Regions from separate parts of the Scytonema hofmannii PCC 7110 genome, predicted to be linked through region 1. Evidence: predicted binding sites of a transcription regulator. Region 1 holds the regulator's gene; the other holds the start of a gene.
The links. Region 1 encodes NtcA, which controls nitrogen genes in cyanobacteria. Its sites were predicted from a motif close to TNTGTANNNNNNNNTACANA; they were not measured.

Region 1 (7,950 bases):
ATGATAAAATCCTTCTGCTCCTGGAAGAGCATGAAGTCCGACTAATCCTCCATACCCCAACTCCAAGCTGCGATACATAGCAAATTCCAACAGTGTAGCGCCAACCAAGCGATACTTAACAGGCGTTTGTATACTTAAGCGATTCCAAGGAGCAGTAGCTAACGAATGAACATAGACGAGTCTTCGATTCGATTCAAACCAAGAGCGATGAACACGAGTTTCAATCAGCATTAGCCCCTGCGCGATCTGTTCACACTCAATCGCGTAACTTTCATAATTGGTACTGGTTGCATACACGCGGTTTTTCATTTCCCAATCCCAGAATTTGTCTTCTTCGCCTGAAACTCGTAATTGTGGCTTCCAGAAGCGTTCAAAGTCTTCTAAGTGTTTATTCGTTAGGGTAACCAAAATTGCATCAACGTATTGGTTATCTCGAACTTGTAAGAGTTGAATTGTCTGATGAACCATTAATTTACCAGTTTCAAATACCAATCTAATATAGGTCTAAAATTTTTCTAAGTTAAAAGGATAGTGAAAGGTTATTGGTGTGTAGTGGCGGTGCATGCGCTAAAGCGCTACTACACACCATAAAGCAAAGTATCGCTTATCACTCTTCTTCATTCAAAAAAGTTTCTTCTAGAAATAACATTCCAGATTTATTAGTAGAGATTTCTAAAATAAGTTCTTCATAAGCAGCCACGCGCTGTGTCACTGTTCGATAATCCTCAGACTGGGTACATAATTCCTCCCATAAATCTTGAGTGCGAATGGTAGCACCATCAAGAACATCTTCTGGGTCAATTCTGAGAGTCCGTTTTTTCACCCAGTCAAGAGAGTGAATAAATTTCACGATCGCATCATAACCACCACTACCCTCATCTGTGTATTTAGGGGGTGAAGGCATTGTGACCATATCACTGACTGCACCCGTAAATAAACAGATGGAATTGGGTTCTTTAAAAAGAGCAATAAATGAAGCGACTCCAGAATCGACACCTAAATCGCTTCGATTTTGCAGCCACAGTAAAACATAAAACTGTTCTTGGTATTTTTGAAGAATTTTTATTAAGTTATATGCATCAGAAGTAATACCTTTACCAGCCATCGGGAATAAGTTAATTCTCATAATTGTTCCTCTTGTTAACAAATAAAGCCCGCACAAGCGGGCTAAGGGGGTTAAAAAAACTGGATCTGGTAATACTTCTAGAGTCCGAATAAAGCCCTAACAATACCTATGAGACCACCTAGAGGATTGATAACCAACCCTGCGGTGTCGCCAGCCTTGGCTCCACCAGAACGGTAAACTACCACAACATCATTATTACGGAGTATGGGGTTTGTGTCTTCATTAATTCCTGCTTTAAAATCTACCTTGACTTGACGTTTGGTTACAGAACCGTCGGGATTCAAGCGAACCAAATCTACAGCTTTACTACTAGCTCTTGCGTCATTAAATCCACCTGCTGACAGTAACGCTTGGTTTAAGGTGCTGTTGGGCTGAAGGTCTATTTGTCCCGGTTTTTTCACTTCACCGACAACACCCACTTGTATGCGTGTGGGAGATAAAGTTGTTGTCGCTAATTGTGTTGCTTCTGCCCGGTTGATTTCAGTTGCTGTTGGGATAACAACTGTGTCTCCGTCTTGTACAATGATGTCCTGATTGATATCGCCGCTCTGCAACAGTTGCCACAGGTTAACATTTATAGATTGTTCTGTTCCAGTTCTTGTGGGTCGGCGGATGATGACATTACGAACATCAGCTTGTGGTGTAATTCCTCCAGCTTGCTGAATTGCTCGTGTCAGTGTTGGTAGACCTGTAATACTAGGTGCATTGGTTTGAGCGTTGCTACCACCTTCTGTAGCACCTTGAGTGACTAGATATGACCCAGGACGATAAACTTCACCAATGATTGCTACTGTACGGGGTCTTGTGGGATCGGCAGCAAAACTAGATGCGGCTAAATTACGTGCATTTGCTAAGTCTAGAGTTCTTGCAGTGGGTACGTAAATGGTATCGCCATCCCGTAAGGTAATATCTTGAGGTAACCTTCCGGTGCGTCTGAGTTCATCCAAATTGAGACTGGTGACTTGCTCTGGTCCTCTTCCGAGTTTGCGCCGCAATTCTACTCTACTTACATCGGCACTCAAGGTTACACCCTGAGCGGTGGTGAGTGCAGCGAGTACTGTTGGGTATTGTACCCCAGGATTGTCTCCCGCGCCTCCTGACAAGCTGAGAGTATAAGCTCCCGGACGCGTGACTTCTCCAGCCACAAAGACGTTAATGGGACGAGGTGATAATAGGTTAACTGAAATAATAGGACGTTTTAGATAGCGAGAGTATCTCTGAGCAATTAAGTCAGCAGATTGTTCTGTTGTTAATCCCAGAACGTTGACACTACCAATCAAAGGTAAGTTAACTGCTCCACCGGGTGGAACTTGGTACTCGCCTGAGTATTCGGGAACTTCAAATACACTCACTCTAATGCGATCGCCGCCTCCTAGCGTGTAGTTTGTGTCTACCTGTGTCGTTCTTGACGCAGGCTGCCTTTGCGCTAAACTAACGTTTGGAATCGCGATACTTACAGATGTTAATAACACCACACCCATAACTGGATGGGCGAGCAATTTCACCACACTCGTATTATGCATTGCTTACCTGAGACTACTATACAATTACATACTGTCTAAACATTTTTAGCCTGATTGACCCTTTTTACGTATTCTAGTTCCCTGATGTTCACACATTCTTCAATTAAATTATCCTTCCGGAAGGGAATTATTTAATATATTTAAATTTTCTTTAAAATTCACTTAAAGCTCAACTTCATCCAATGTAAATTTCGCGTAAATATATGTGGCACTGATGTCATTGGGGAGGGGCATTTTTACAAGCACGATAAGTATAAAAAGTAAAAACAGGTAGCAAAGCGTATTAAGTGAGAAAGCCCTTATCGATAAAAAATTTCTGTTAGCTGTTTACTAATTTTTGAGGTTTTGAATTTGTTGCACAAAAAACTTTTCTAAAGATGGACGTGATAAATTCATGGCTATTAATTGCCCGCCCATCAAACGAAGGCTCGCCAAAAAATCATAATAATCTCCATTGAGTTCCCCTTGCCACGAGCCATCTGGTTGGAATTCCAAATTACTGACCCATTTTTCGATAATTTCCCAGTCTCCACCATGTCCTTTCACAGAATATACGTCAGTTGTTCCTAAAAGTTCATTGAGAGACCCAGAACAAATCAGTTCACCTTGGGCAAGAATGGCAACGCGATCGCAAATTTGTTCCACTTCGCTAAGAACATGACTGTTGAAAAAAATTGTTTTACCTGCCCCTTTCAGCGATAGGATAATCTCTCTCATTTGGTAGCGTCCCACAGGGTCAAGCCCTGACATTGGTTCATCCAAGAATACCAGTTCCGGATCGTTGATGAGTGCTTGTGCCATCCCGACACGTTGTAACATTCCTTTTGAATAACGTCGCAGGAGTTTTTTGCGGGCATCAGATTGAGGCAAACCCACCAATTCAAGTAATTGAGGAATGCGTTGGCGTTGAACTTTTTTAGGAATTTGAAATAGCCCAGCGACTAGCTGTAAAAATTCCCAACCCGTGAGATAGTCATACAAATAAGGATTTTCTGGTAAATAACCGATGCGTTCTTTAACACCACGGTCTCCAATTGGCTTGCCCAAAAGCAGTCCCCGTCCTGATGTTGGACGGATAATTCCCAGTAACAATTTCAACAGTGTTGTTTTACCAGCACCATTTGGTCCTAACAGCCCAAAAGTTTCTCCCTTGTAAACTTTTAAAGAACAATTTTTGAGGGAGACGACTTTTTGATTCATAAAAAAGCCAGTGCGATAAACCTTTCGCAACTCAGAGGTTAGAACAACTGGCGGACTGTCACGTGTATTCAGTTCAGAATTTGGGGCGTCTGCAACAGACTTCATCTTTTGCTTCGGGCAACAACAATACGGTTTAATCTATAGGTTACCCAGTTGACTCTCAATAATAACATTGACCAGTGACCAGTGACCAGTGACCAGTGACCAGAAAGAGGTATTGAATATTCATCATTTCCCCAATACCCAATTCCCAATACCCAATCCCCCAAGTTAGGGGTCAGAGCCATTTGCCAATGACCAATCTCTAATGGTAAATACACAATTAGGTAAATTGACACCAATCAAGGTAACCAACCAATTGACTGGTCACTGGTCACTGGTCACTGGTCACTGTTCTTTATCCTTACATGCCCATGATTTCATACCCTGCATCGACGTACAGAACTTGCCCGGTAATTCCGCTAGACAAGTCGCTACATAAAAAAGCGGCTGCATTGCCTACTTCCAGTTGAGTAACAGTGCGTTTTAAAGGCGCAACTTTCTCTACATGGTGAATCATGTCCAGAATACCTCCTACCGCACTAGAGGCGAGGGTACGAATAGGACCGGCGGATATGGCGTTTACCCGAATATTGGCAGAACCCATTTCAGCCGCAAGGTAGCGCACGCAAGCTTCCAACCCTGCTTTGGCAACTCCCATGACATTGTAGTTGGGAATTGCTCGTACACCACCCAGGTAAGAGAGAGTGACAATACTTCCTCCCTCAGTCATCAAAGGTTTAGCGATCCCTGCTAGCTGTACTAGAGAGTAAGTACTCACTTCCATTGCCAGATTAAAGCCAGAACGAGAGGTGTTACTGAAGTCTCCAGTCAGGTCATCTTTACTGGCAAACGCTAGACAATGGATGAGGATATCTAGCTTCCCCCACTTTTGCTGGATTTCTTCAAAGGTTGACTTAACCTGCTCGTCATTTTGGACATCACAAGGAAGAAACAAGCTGGGGTTGAGGGGTTCTACCAGTTCTGCAACTTTCTTTTCCATTTTGCCTTTTTCATCTGGTAAGTAAGTAATCCCCAGATTTGCTCCTGCTTTATGCAGTTGTTGGGCGATCCCCCAGGCAATGGATCGGTTGTTTGCAATTCCTGTTACAATAGCTTTTTTTCCTGTCAGGTCAAGCATATTAATTCTTAATGTGAACTTTCATGCTTGAGCATACTAGAATCTGACGCTAGTTGTCTGGAGTTTTGAGCAGTATTAGTAATTATCATGATCCGGGTACCTGTTAGCTACCAGAAAATTGTTACTGAAAGCTTCGGGAAATCTCAATATATCTTCGGGTTTTTTCTAAAAAACTGTTTTACAAAAACTTTTGTAATTAACTATTAAAAAGTACTAGATCTAAACAGGAAAAATTATGTATCATGAGGAACAATTAACTATGAGCACCAGAGGATAAGTATAGGAAAGAACAAAAAGGTTGACAATGTGTTCTTGATTTTTCGGGTGTATTCTTAGGGAATTAGTTTTAATTTTTCCGGCATTGGGTAGGGGAAGGGAGATGATGACACAAGATAAGGCCCTAGCAAACGTTTTTCGTCAGATGGCAACAGGAGCTTTTCCTCCTGTTGTGGAGACGTTTGAACGAAATAAAACCATCTTTTTCCCTGGCGATCCTGCCGAACGAGTGTATTTCTTATTGAAAGGAGCCGTTAAACTCTCCAGGGTGTACGAGGCAGGAGAAGAAATAACCGTAGCACTACTTCGGGAAAATAGTGTTTTTGGCGTTTTGTCCTTGCTAACAGGAAACAAATCAGATAGGTTTTACCATGCAGTTGCTTTTACACCTGTTGAACTACTGTCAGCTCCAATTGAACAGGTGGAGCAAGCACTCAAGGAAAACCCAGAATTGTCGATGTTAATGCTGCGCGGACTGTCTTCGCGAATTTTACAAACAGAGATGATGATTGAAACCCTTGCTCACCGAGATATGGGTTCGCGATTGGTGAGTTTTTTATTAATTCTCTGTCGTGATTTTGGCGTTCCTTGTGCCGATGGAATCACAATTGATTTGAAGCTATCTCATCAAGCAATAGCGGAAGCAATTGGTTCGACTCGCGTTACCGTAACCAGGCTACTAGGTGACCTGCGCGAGAAAAAGATGATTTCCATTCATAAGAAAAAGATTACTGTCCACAAGCCCGTTACTTTAAGTCGGCAATTCACCTAAAAGAGTTCTGAGTGTTGAGTCAATTCGTTAGAAGCAACTCTGTAGCTATGCTTAAAGCTCTCTTAAAAACTCAACACTCTCCTCTAATTTCTCCACAGATGATGGCTGGAAGTAGTAGGCTGTATCTGGAAGGATTTCGTCGGTAGCTTAAAGATGACCACCGGGTACATCCTAATATTGGCAATATTAATTTTGGGAGGCGCGATCGCCACAGTGGGAGACCGTATCGGTACCCGAGTTGGCAAGGCGCGACTCTCACTTTTCAATCTGCGTCCTAAAAATACAGCAGTACTGGTTACTATTCTTACAGGAACTTTAGTCTCGGCATCAACTCTGGCAATTTTGTTTGCTGCTGACGAAGGGTTGCGCAAAGGAGTGTTTGAGTTAGAGGATATACAAAAAGACCTTCGTCGCAAGCGCGAAAGTCTTGAATCCACAACTCAACAACTGGATGTCACGCGGAAAGAACTAGAGCAAGCTAGAAAAGAACAACAAGAGAAAGAAGAACGTTTGCAAAAAACCAATGAGTCATTAAAGGAGGCAAATGCCAAACAACAAGCAACGCAAAACCAACTGAATCGCACGACAGAACAACTCAGCCGCACTCTCAGTCAACAAGCTCAAATTCAAGCTCAACTCCAAAATACGGAAACTCAACTGGATCAAGTCGTTGCACGCTACAAACAAACCGTAGCTGAACTGCGAAACGTTGATGTTGAGAAAAAAAAGCTGTTGGCAGAAGTAGAAAAACTTAAGATAGGGCGGCAAAAATTGTTTGCCGAGGCAAAAAGAGCGATCGCCCAAGCTCAAGAAGCTATTGAAAAGCGCGATCGCGAACTGGCTAACCGACAGGAGGTTATTCAACAGCGAGACAAAAAAATTAATGACCTAGATCGGCTCATTCAAGAACGCAACCAAGCCATTGCGGAACGAGAAAAAGTCATTGCTCAAAGAGAGTTTCGCCTCAAAGACCTGGAAACACAACAGAATGAACTAGAACAGGAAGTTGCAAGGCTGGAAAAATTCTACCAGTCCTATCGCGAACTGCGTTTGGGAAAACTTGCCTTAGTTCGAGGTCAAGTTCTCGCCTCTGGAGTTGTTCGGATTGAACAACCACCAGCTGCGCGTCAGGCGATCGTTCAACTGTTACAAGAAGCCAATCGAACTGCTAACCTCAGACTCACTGAACCCGGTACAAACACAGAAAATTCACAGATATTATTTGTTACTAAAGAGCAAATTGAGCAACTCAGCCAGCAAATTAAAGATGGTCGAGAATATGTAGTACGAGTGTTTAGCGCTGGTAACTACGTTAGAGGAGAAAATGGTATTCAATTTTTTGCCGATGCCACGCTTAATCAAAAAGTCTTTACAGGAGGTGAGGTATTAGCTGCCACAACAGCCGATCCCCAAAAAATGACAGCCTATCAATTAAGGCAGCGACTAGAATTATTAATTTCGGCTTCGCAATTTCGCGCCCGTAATGCTGGAATATTAGACAGTATTCAAATAGATAGTACATTTTACCGCTTTATTACCCAATTGAGGCAGTATAATTTGCCATTAGATATTAAAGCTGTTGCAGCAGAGGACACGTTCACGGCAGGACCACTCAAAGTAAAACTGATAGCAATTCAGAACGGGCAAGTTGTTTTTAGTACTTAAATCAACACATGACCAATGACTATTCCTGAATTTTCACCAACGCAACCAGTCATTTTGGGCTTCGATCCAGGTCGAGATAAGTGTGGTTTAGCTGTTATGGGCGTAGATAGGCAAATTTACTATCACGAAGTTGTCCCCTCCGATGGTGCGATCGCTGCTATTTTATCGCTGCGACAAAAGTATCCCATTTCCTTATTGGTTATGGGAG
Region 2 (7,950 bases), 2.8 Mb from region 1:
TTAAACCAATAAATTTCACGGCGGGTATATCAGTGAACAGTACAGGAATAGCGATATCAATTTTTGGTTCCAAAAAGTTATCAATAGTCTGTGCAACAGTTTTTACGGCAGTGTTAGCCGAACTTTTGTTGACACTGAAACCTAGGCAAGTGGTTATTACAGTAAAAACCACAATAAATTTACTGACTTTTTTCAGTTTCATATTACACCTTTTTACATTGTAATTTTGACGAATCTAGTAATAGAAACACGAGAAAGTGGTGATTCTATCTCTTCCGTACTCCTCAACAAGAATATTTTTATACATAAATGATACAAAAGTAAATACATTTATATTATTTTCTTAAGTTTTAAAAAAGACTCATTATAAGGAGAAGCTTACGGATAAATTACTAGATAATGAGTATGATTATTTTGCAACTAACGGTATTGATACCGCATCCCAGGAAGCTGTGAAACTAAACCCATCAGTTCTAACTGCAGTAAAGCGCTGGATACTAAACCAGCAGCCATACCAGTTTGTTGAACAATAAAATCAAAGGGTAATGCCTCTGAAGAAAGCACATTCATAACCTGTTGAAGTTCTGGGGACAAATCTGGTAGACTTAACTGCTGAGGTGGCGAGGTTGCTTCAACAGAATCAAGTTCCGGTATTGCTCCCAGCATTTTTAGTAATTCGTCTAATTCTTTAAGAATGGGAACAGCGCCTTGGCTAATAAGTTTTAAACAGCCTTGGGAAGGGTAGTCATCTAACCTTCCTGGTAATGCGTAAATATCTCGTCCAAATTCATTGGCATAACTAGCAGTAATCAAAGCACCCGATCTGATTGGTGCTTCCATAACAAACACAGCGCGACTCAAACCAGCTATGATCCGATTGCGACGAGGAAAGTGGGTGCGATCGGGTGGAGTTTTTGAGGGATATTCACTCAAAACTAACCCATTAGGCAAAATCTGTTTGTAAAGTTCTTTATTTTTAGATGGATAAACAACATCTACGCCTGTACCGAGGACTGCTAGTGTACGTCCTCCGGCTTTAAGAGTAGCGCTATGGCTTTCAGTATCAATTCCGTCTGCTAAACCAGAAACAACTGTGAAACCGTTTTTAGCTAAAGCTATACTAATTTGACGAGTCCAACGCAAACCATACTCTGAGGGTTGGCGTGTTCCAACAATACCAACTGTTGGTTTCTGTCCAATATTTTCCAGCAAATCAACTTCGCCGCGATAGTACAAAACAGGGGGCGGACTAGGAATTTCTAGCAGCAACCGAGGATATTCTGGATCGGCTGGTGTCCAAAAATGAGGGTTTTGCTGTTGATGTTGTTCGAGAAATGTTTCTGGGTGCAATCGCGATCGCTGTTGTATAACCTTAGATAATGTTTGAAAACCAAAACCTTCTACCTTTTTCAACTGAGCTTCGGTTGCTTCCCAAGCTCTTGCTAGTGAGCCAAAATGTTGTTGTAACCGTCCTAACAGGATAGGACCAACTCCAGAAATTTGCGACCACGCTACCCAATACGCACGTTCTTGTCCCACCAATTGCCCATCCTCATCATCTCTGGGTTTATTGTTCCCAAAAAGGACTCAGGGATAAAAACTAGGAGTTTTTAATCTACGACGTTGCACATCTGTTAGATCGGGGTCATCATCAGGGTTATAGTAATACCTTGCCGCTCGATCACGTTTACCCAAAGTTACCCACAAGTGGATAATGTTGGACAAACCAGAGGAATAGCGGTCAATTCCTCCTACCTTGAAGGATTCACACCTTCACAGACGGATGAGGAGTTGGACTCCCATGCTTGTGCTGAAGCTTTGGAAACCCAAGAAAACCGGTGTTCACCAAGCCGTCACCCGCAGACCCTGTGAGAGTAGGTAAACCGAACCAAGCATTACGAGAACCTAGCTTCAAGTAATGCTTATGGAAACGCTGCCAGTGTGCAAAGACGTGCTGACGAGGTTCGGTTTGAATCGAACTCTGAAAGGCGTATCTCGCTGGCAGTTTCTCATAGTAAATATTCATCCCGCGACGCGCTAAAACTAGACCGGCGGCGCTATCGCTTCCCATACCATAGCGTTTCATATATTTGACAACGCCGATTTGGCTAGAATATTTGGGACTTACCTCAATAATTTTGATGCCGAGTTTTAAGCATCTAGCTTTTAACAATTCTTTGAACTTGGCATAAGCAAAACCTGATAACATCCGATTATATTTGCGCCCGCTATGAAGTTGTTTCTTCTTTTGAGAGAAGTCTAATTTCTCAATAACAATTGGTTTTTTAGTAGCTAGCGCTCTAGATGTCAGTTCTGTAATAGCATCAGCTAATCTTGCTTCTGTTTGTTCTGTTGAACAAGAGTGTAGATCTAAATTAACTTTTCCCCAAGCTACAGGATTGCCGTGACGGTTGGTTGCACACCAGCCTATAGAACCGGGATTAATATCTAAACCAATACAACCTGCATATTTATCATGACTGGTAATAGAAAAGTCAACTAAACAAGTAATAGCGACTACCCACTTCCCTTTTTTATTTTTGCTAAATACATAAGTGAGAGCGTTGTTTAATGCCCAAGCGGTAACTATATTGTTGTATCCTTGCTTGTTAATTTTGTAAAGTGGTAAGGTCAGATATTCTCCATACGTTGCCTCTAAAAAGTAAGGGACACGTATTCTTAGACTTGGGATAACATCAGGTGTTAGCTGACATATTTGATTGCTGTTAGTTTCGTTAGTACTCCCAACAAATGTTACCTTTCCTACGTTCCCCAGATTTACTTTGACCCCTCGTTGGATTACTTTAGCTCTACGGTCTAAGTACATCTTCAATTGGCGCTTTTTCTGATGTAATTGCTGTTTAGCTAGTTGCAAATAAGTCTTACCGTGAGGTTTACCGTTAATCGGACAAGCGTTATCAAACTCAGGGAATTTCTTAAGTACAGGAACTTTTTTCAGTTTTCTAGCTTGAGTTTTTTGAGGATATTTGATGGCTAAATTATGTTTCTCTACGGCTTGGGCATATTCCCTGTGATTCTTCAGTCGTTTGTTCAACCTTTCAATTTCTGACTTAACTGATTTTATTTTGGCGTCTAGTGTATTTAGATGTCTTTTATGGGACTCCTTAGCCGATTCCAACTCACCTGTAACAAAATTAATGACACTGTTGGCATGACGCTTGTTTACTTTAAAAGTGTTTTGAATTAGGGAGTTTAACTTCTCCTTTTTCATATCACTTTGTAAACCTTCTAACGCCACAAGGGACATCTGGGCTGCAACTGGTGAGAACTGTTCTAACATCTCAAGCGTGTGTGTTTCATTCGTTAAATTATTGTCAATCTGAGTCACATATGTTTGATAAACTTGAGGCATTTACTTCACCTCCTCAATTACATTAGATATTCCCTCGATTAATTTTTTATTCTTCTTACTTCTAGCGCCATACAACCGGGCTGAAAATACTGTAATCAACTCAATCATGTCTTGTACTAACTCTTGCTCAAAAGTGATTTCTTCATTGGTCTTATTAATAATGACCACTTCAGTTTCAAATTCTTCGCACATAGCAAATACAAGCTCGGCACCAAATCTCAATAGCCTATCTTTGTGCGTCAGTACAAGGCGGCTGACATCTCCTTGCATTATGCGTTTGAGAAGTCTTTGAAGTCCTTTTTTCTGGTAGTTCAGACCCGATCCTAAATCTTGAATGGTTTCAAACTGCCAACCATTAGCACTGCTAAAAGCCTCTAAAACTTGAGATTGACGAACTAAATCTGCTTTCTGGTCGTGGCTTGAAACTCTAGCATAGTTAATGGTTATACGTTCATCTAGCTGTTTTAGATCTCTTGGCGTAATGCGTTTAATATCAGCCAGAAAAAATCTTCTTTGACCTGTGGGTGAACGTTCACTCTTTATCTTTCCTGAATCAGCCCAACGTCTTAAAGTCTTCGTGGAAACGCCTAATTCTTTTGCAGCATCTCCAATACTAATCGTCACTTCTGATGTACTCTCCATATCAACTCAACTGATATAGACTACCCCTCTATAGTTACCTATTTCGGAAACAATGTCAATATTTGTCTAATAATTATCTTACAGTTTCAAGCCCATGCACTCGGATATGGAGAGTACTTGTAGAACAGAGTCCGGCATTCGTGTTGTCCTTTCCAGTACTATTAAAGTTAACTAGTAGGTCTTAAACAAAAATTGGCGTTGCATATTTGCGGGATGATTTTATTTTCTCTGTCAGTTGAAAAACTTAATTCTTGGCGCTCTTGGCGTCTTGGCGGTTCATTCTTCATCCCCATTTTATGCAACGCCCAGGATTTTTCTGGGAAAGGTTGAATCAGCTGTCAAGAAAGTTGCGCCGATCGCTGAGTTTTTAGATACTCAAACACGGATTTATCCCCGATATCTGGAGGAATGGATTGCACAACCTTCCGCACAGCAAATACCACGAATAAAGTTGCCCAAATACCTAATAAAACTTTTTCCCCATAAATTGGCAACACCCCAACTAAATGTCCTAGCAGAAGCAACGGTACTATTGGCGTTAGTATTTTAGTCTCAAAACGATTAAAGCAAAACGCTTCTTTAAAATAAATTCCTGTCAGCGCTACAAAGGTAAAGCCTACTCCCAGTAAAGTCAATGGTTGAGTGTAAACAGTTACCGCTAAAGGCTCAATACTATATAGTGCTAGTACCATAGCAGCAACACTACCAATTGCCCAAAAAACTTGTAAAAGTCGGTGCAGCACTGCCATATATATATGTATTGTAAGTAAGCTGACACCTAATGCCAGACTGAAACAGGCATATAAAGGTGTAAGTACTTGGAAAATTTCTGGGTTCTGGTTAAATAGAACTAAAGCACTACCCGTGGCAAAGCTGAGTGCAGCTACCATAAGCCCAGTACGGTAGACAATGACACCCGTGCGATCGCTCTGAGTAATCGTAAACTCCCCAAATTGACCTTGATAAACGGACGGTGCAGATAAAGTTTGCTGAGCCATAGCAATTGAAATCCGAGATTTTAAATAACTGCCAATTATCCCTATCCTATTTTATCCGCGTACATCCGCGTTAAGGGTGCGGTTCAATTCTTCAACAATCAAAATAGACTACCACCACTACACCCAACTCTATCTGCAACTGCGAGCGCGCATTCCCATTGTTCACAGCAATTTCCACCCAACCATGGCTGCCCACAAGTGCGATCGCTTCACCAACGTTAACTTCATTATAAGTGCTACAGTTGGGAATAGTTATTCCCGCAACTTCTATATTCCAGTTTCTGCCCAGCACATCACTTCCTGGAATGTTAGTCACTAAGTTACCAAAATGGTCAATATATTGAATACTACCACTTATACCAGTTTCCGTTGCCGTACATTTGGCGATATCCAATTGTACTAGAGTTGTTGGAGCGATTGGCTCACCTAGCTGTTTGAGGGGTACTCCGCAAGAAAGATAAGCTGCAACTGGTGCAAAAATGTCCCTTCCATGGAAAGTTCTGCTGGGTTGAGGGGTTCTCCAGTACTTGGAGTTTGTCAGTTCTACTGCTGCTATCGCTGTGCTTTCACTCAAAACTCCACCGAATATACCGTTATCGGGTCCCACTAGGTAACCTTTGGCAAACTGGACTGCGATCGCTCGTCGCATACTTCCTACACCAGGATCGACAACAGCCAGATGCACTGTACCAACTGGGAAATAGAGGTAAGCATCCATTAAGCAGAACCGAGCCGCCGCGATGTCTTGTGGTGGAACTTCATGTGTCAAGTCTACCACTGTAAGTTGTGGGTTGATTTGGGCAATAACTCCCTTCATTGCCCCAACGTAAACATCACGGGTTCCAAAATCGGTTAGCAAGGTAAGCATGGGGTTGTAAAGCTTCCACAGCAAGATATTGCCGCTTAATAATATATATTAAGTTTGTTTTTCTGTAGCAAAAGTTACGAAAAATTTGCTATGTTAGGAAAGTCAGACATTTAATGGAGAAATTAAAGAGGCACATTGGTTAAAATGAGCAGGAACAGATTGGAATCCGTAAAACAAGCACGAGAAACGCACAGGCTAAATATTAAAAGAACTTTAGAGCATCGCTTAAAAGTAGCCAGAGACAAAGGCGATGAAAATTTAGTTCGCCAATTGGAAGCTGAAATGAACTATTTCAGTTAAAAATAAAGTTTTATTGTTTTAGTTCATAGTTTTGTTGTGTGTTAACCCGCCAAGGCGGGTTTTCGTGTTTATTAACAGTGACCAGTAACCAGTGACCATTCTAAACCATCAAGCTCTGCCAACTCCCTTACTAGCTTTAATAACTTTTGCAGGGACTCCAACTGCGATGGAAAAGGGAGGGATATCTTTGGTAACAACGGCTCCAGCACCGATTACACTTCCTTTACCAATAGTCACTCCATCTAAAATCCTGACTCCAGAACCTATCCAAACATTGTCCTGAATTTCAATTCCTTCACGGCTTAATCCATGCTCTCTGTGATTGTTGGCGTAAATGCTTGTATGGGATGCAATTAGGCATTCCTTGCCAATTTTTATATCACCAGGTCCGGACATACAGATATAAGGTCCTAAGTAGGTACTATCACCAATTGAGATCGAGCAATGAGAAACAGTTGCTCTGATATCAACACCGCGATCGATACAAACTCTATTACCAATACGTAGTAAGCTGTGTGGCGCTCTCATGTCAAAGCGTACATCTCGCATAATTTTAACATCATCGCCAATCTCAACTAAACAGCCTCCAAGAAACTCAACTCCCATCTGAATATAAAGACCCCGACCCACGCGAGCAAGTATTAAACGGTAAGCCAGTCGTCGCAGCAGAACACCAAGTGGACGAGGAATCCATCCGATCAGATTAGTTACAGCCAACTCTATTATCCGTGACAAAACTGTAGGTGAGGTAGACGGCAGCTGGTTAATGTTGAGATCTTCTTGAACTGTCATAGTTGTTTACTTTTTACTAGGTAGATGGACGCAATCTCAATGAGGTTCAGTTTCTTAATTAATGACTTAACCGTCAATTAACTTCTTGTTTTTCTTACTACGAGAACCGTATAAACGTGCTGAGAACACAGTGATAAGTTCAATCATGTCTTGTACTAACTCTTGCTCAAAAGTGATTTCTTCATTGGTTTTATTGATAATAACTACCAGAATTTACAAGTTCCTTGGACTTTCGGCTTTTGATGACTCGTGCGGGTATACCTACAGCAACTGAGTAGGAAGGAATATCTTTAGTCACAACTGAGCCGGCACCGATAACACTACCCTCACCGATAGTCACTCCATCTAATACAGTCACCGCATGACCTAGCCAACAGTCATTCCCAATCGCAATTCCCTTGCGAGTGACACCTTGGTCTTCAATATTTCGCATAGGGTCATCAAAAATGTGATTGTTAGCAAATATCCCTACTTGCGCTGCAATTAAACAGTTTTTACCGATTTTGATGTTTCCAGAACCTGCTAAACAAACATAGGAACCGATATACGTACCTTCATCAATATGGATGCAAGTATCATTCATTGCCCTAATGTCAACACCATGCTCAAGGACACATCTATCTCCAAGATAGATTCTATTATTTGGGTGTCCGATTGTATTTATACGAGCGCCTTGTAAAATTTGCACCCCATTGCCAATTTCAATGCCAGAAGTGTTAAGAAACATAACGCCGTGTTGAATATAAACTGAATTACCAACACGGGTAAAAATAGTACGATACAGTAGATTGCGTAAGTTACCACCCACAAACCTTGTGGGGATATTACCTAATAAGTTAGTTAAAAAACTTTGTTGTATACGCTTCCACTTTGATAAAGATTGTTGGTGCTTCATGATGAGGTTACGCTAAATAGATGACTTACTAAAAGTTTTCTTAGAGGAAATGATGAAATATGAATAATAAAAAATTTTTATA

Region 2: pirA (arginine synthesis PII-interacting regulator PirA) is a predicted target of NtcA. The motif match lies at 5,943-5,962, and genes of this name have one in related genera.

The regions. Positions count from the first base shown of each region.
Region 1 covers NZ_KQ976354.1:10,256,191-10,264,140, forward strand. Annotated here, with positions in the region: gene WA1_RS43350 (GNAT family protein) at 1-468, opposite strand, end outside; gene WA1_RS43355 (hypothetical protein) at 608-1,126, opposite strand; gene WA1_RS43360 (SLBB domain-containing protein) at 1,204-2,649, opposite strand; gene WA1_RS43365 (ABC transporter ATP-binding protein) at 2,980-3,954, opposite strand; gene WA1_RS57755 (hypothetical protein) at 3,951-4,187, opposite strand; gene fabI (enoyl-ACP reductase FabI) at 4,253-5,029, opposite strand; gene ntcA (global nitrogen regulator NtcA) at 5,409-6,077, shown strand; gene WA1_RS43385 (DUF3084 domain-containing protein) at 6,231-7,742, shown strand; gene WA1_RS43390 (pre-16S rRNA-processing nuclease YqgF) at 7,758-7,950, shown strand, end outside.
Region 2 covers NZ_KQ976354.1:7,482,380-7,490,329, reverse strand. Annotated here, with positions in the region: gene WA1_RS31365 (DUF4394 domain-containing protein) at 1-202, opposite strand, end outside; gene dprA (DNA-processing protein DprA) at 421-1,539, opposite strand; gene WA1_RS31355 (IS200/IS605 family accessory protein TnpB-related protein) at 1,766-3,373, opposite strand; gene WA1_RS31350 (IS607 family transposase) at 3,374-4,015, opposite strand; gene WA1_RS31345 (DUF2301 domain-containing membrane protein) at 4,354-5,013, opposite strand; gene WA1_RS31340 (SAM hydrolase/SAM-dependent halogenase family protein) at 5,105-5,881, opposite strand; gene pirA (arginine synthesis PII-interacting regulator PirA) at 6,026-6,181, shown strand; gene WA1_RS31335 (acyltransferase) at 6,290-6,973, opposite strand; partial or broken gene WA1_RS53490 (IS607 family transposase) at 7,040-7,180, opposite strand; gene WA1_RS31330 (acyltransferase) at 7,164-7,868, opposite strand.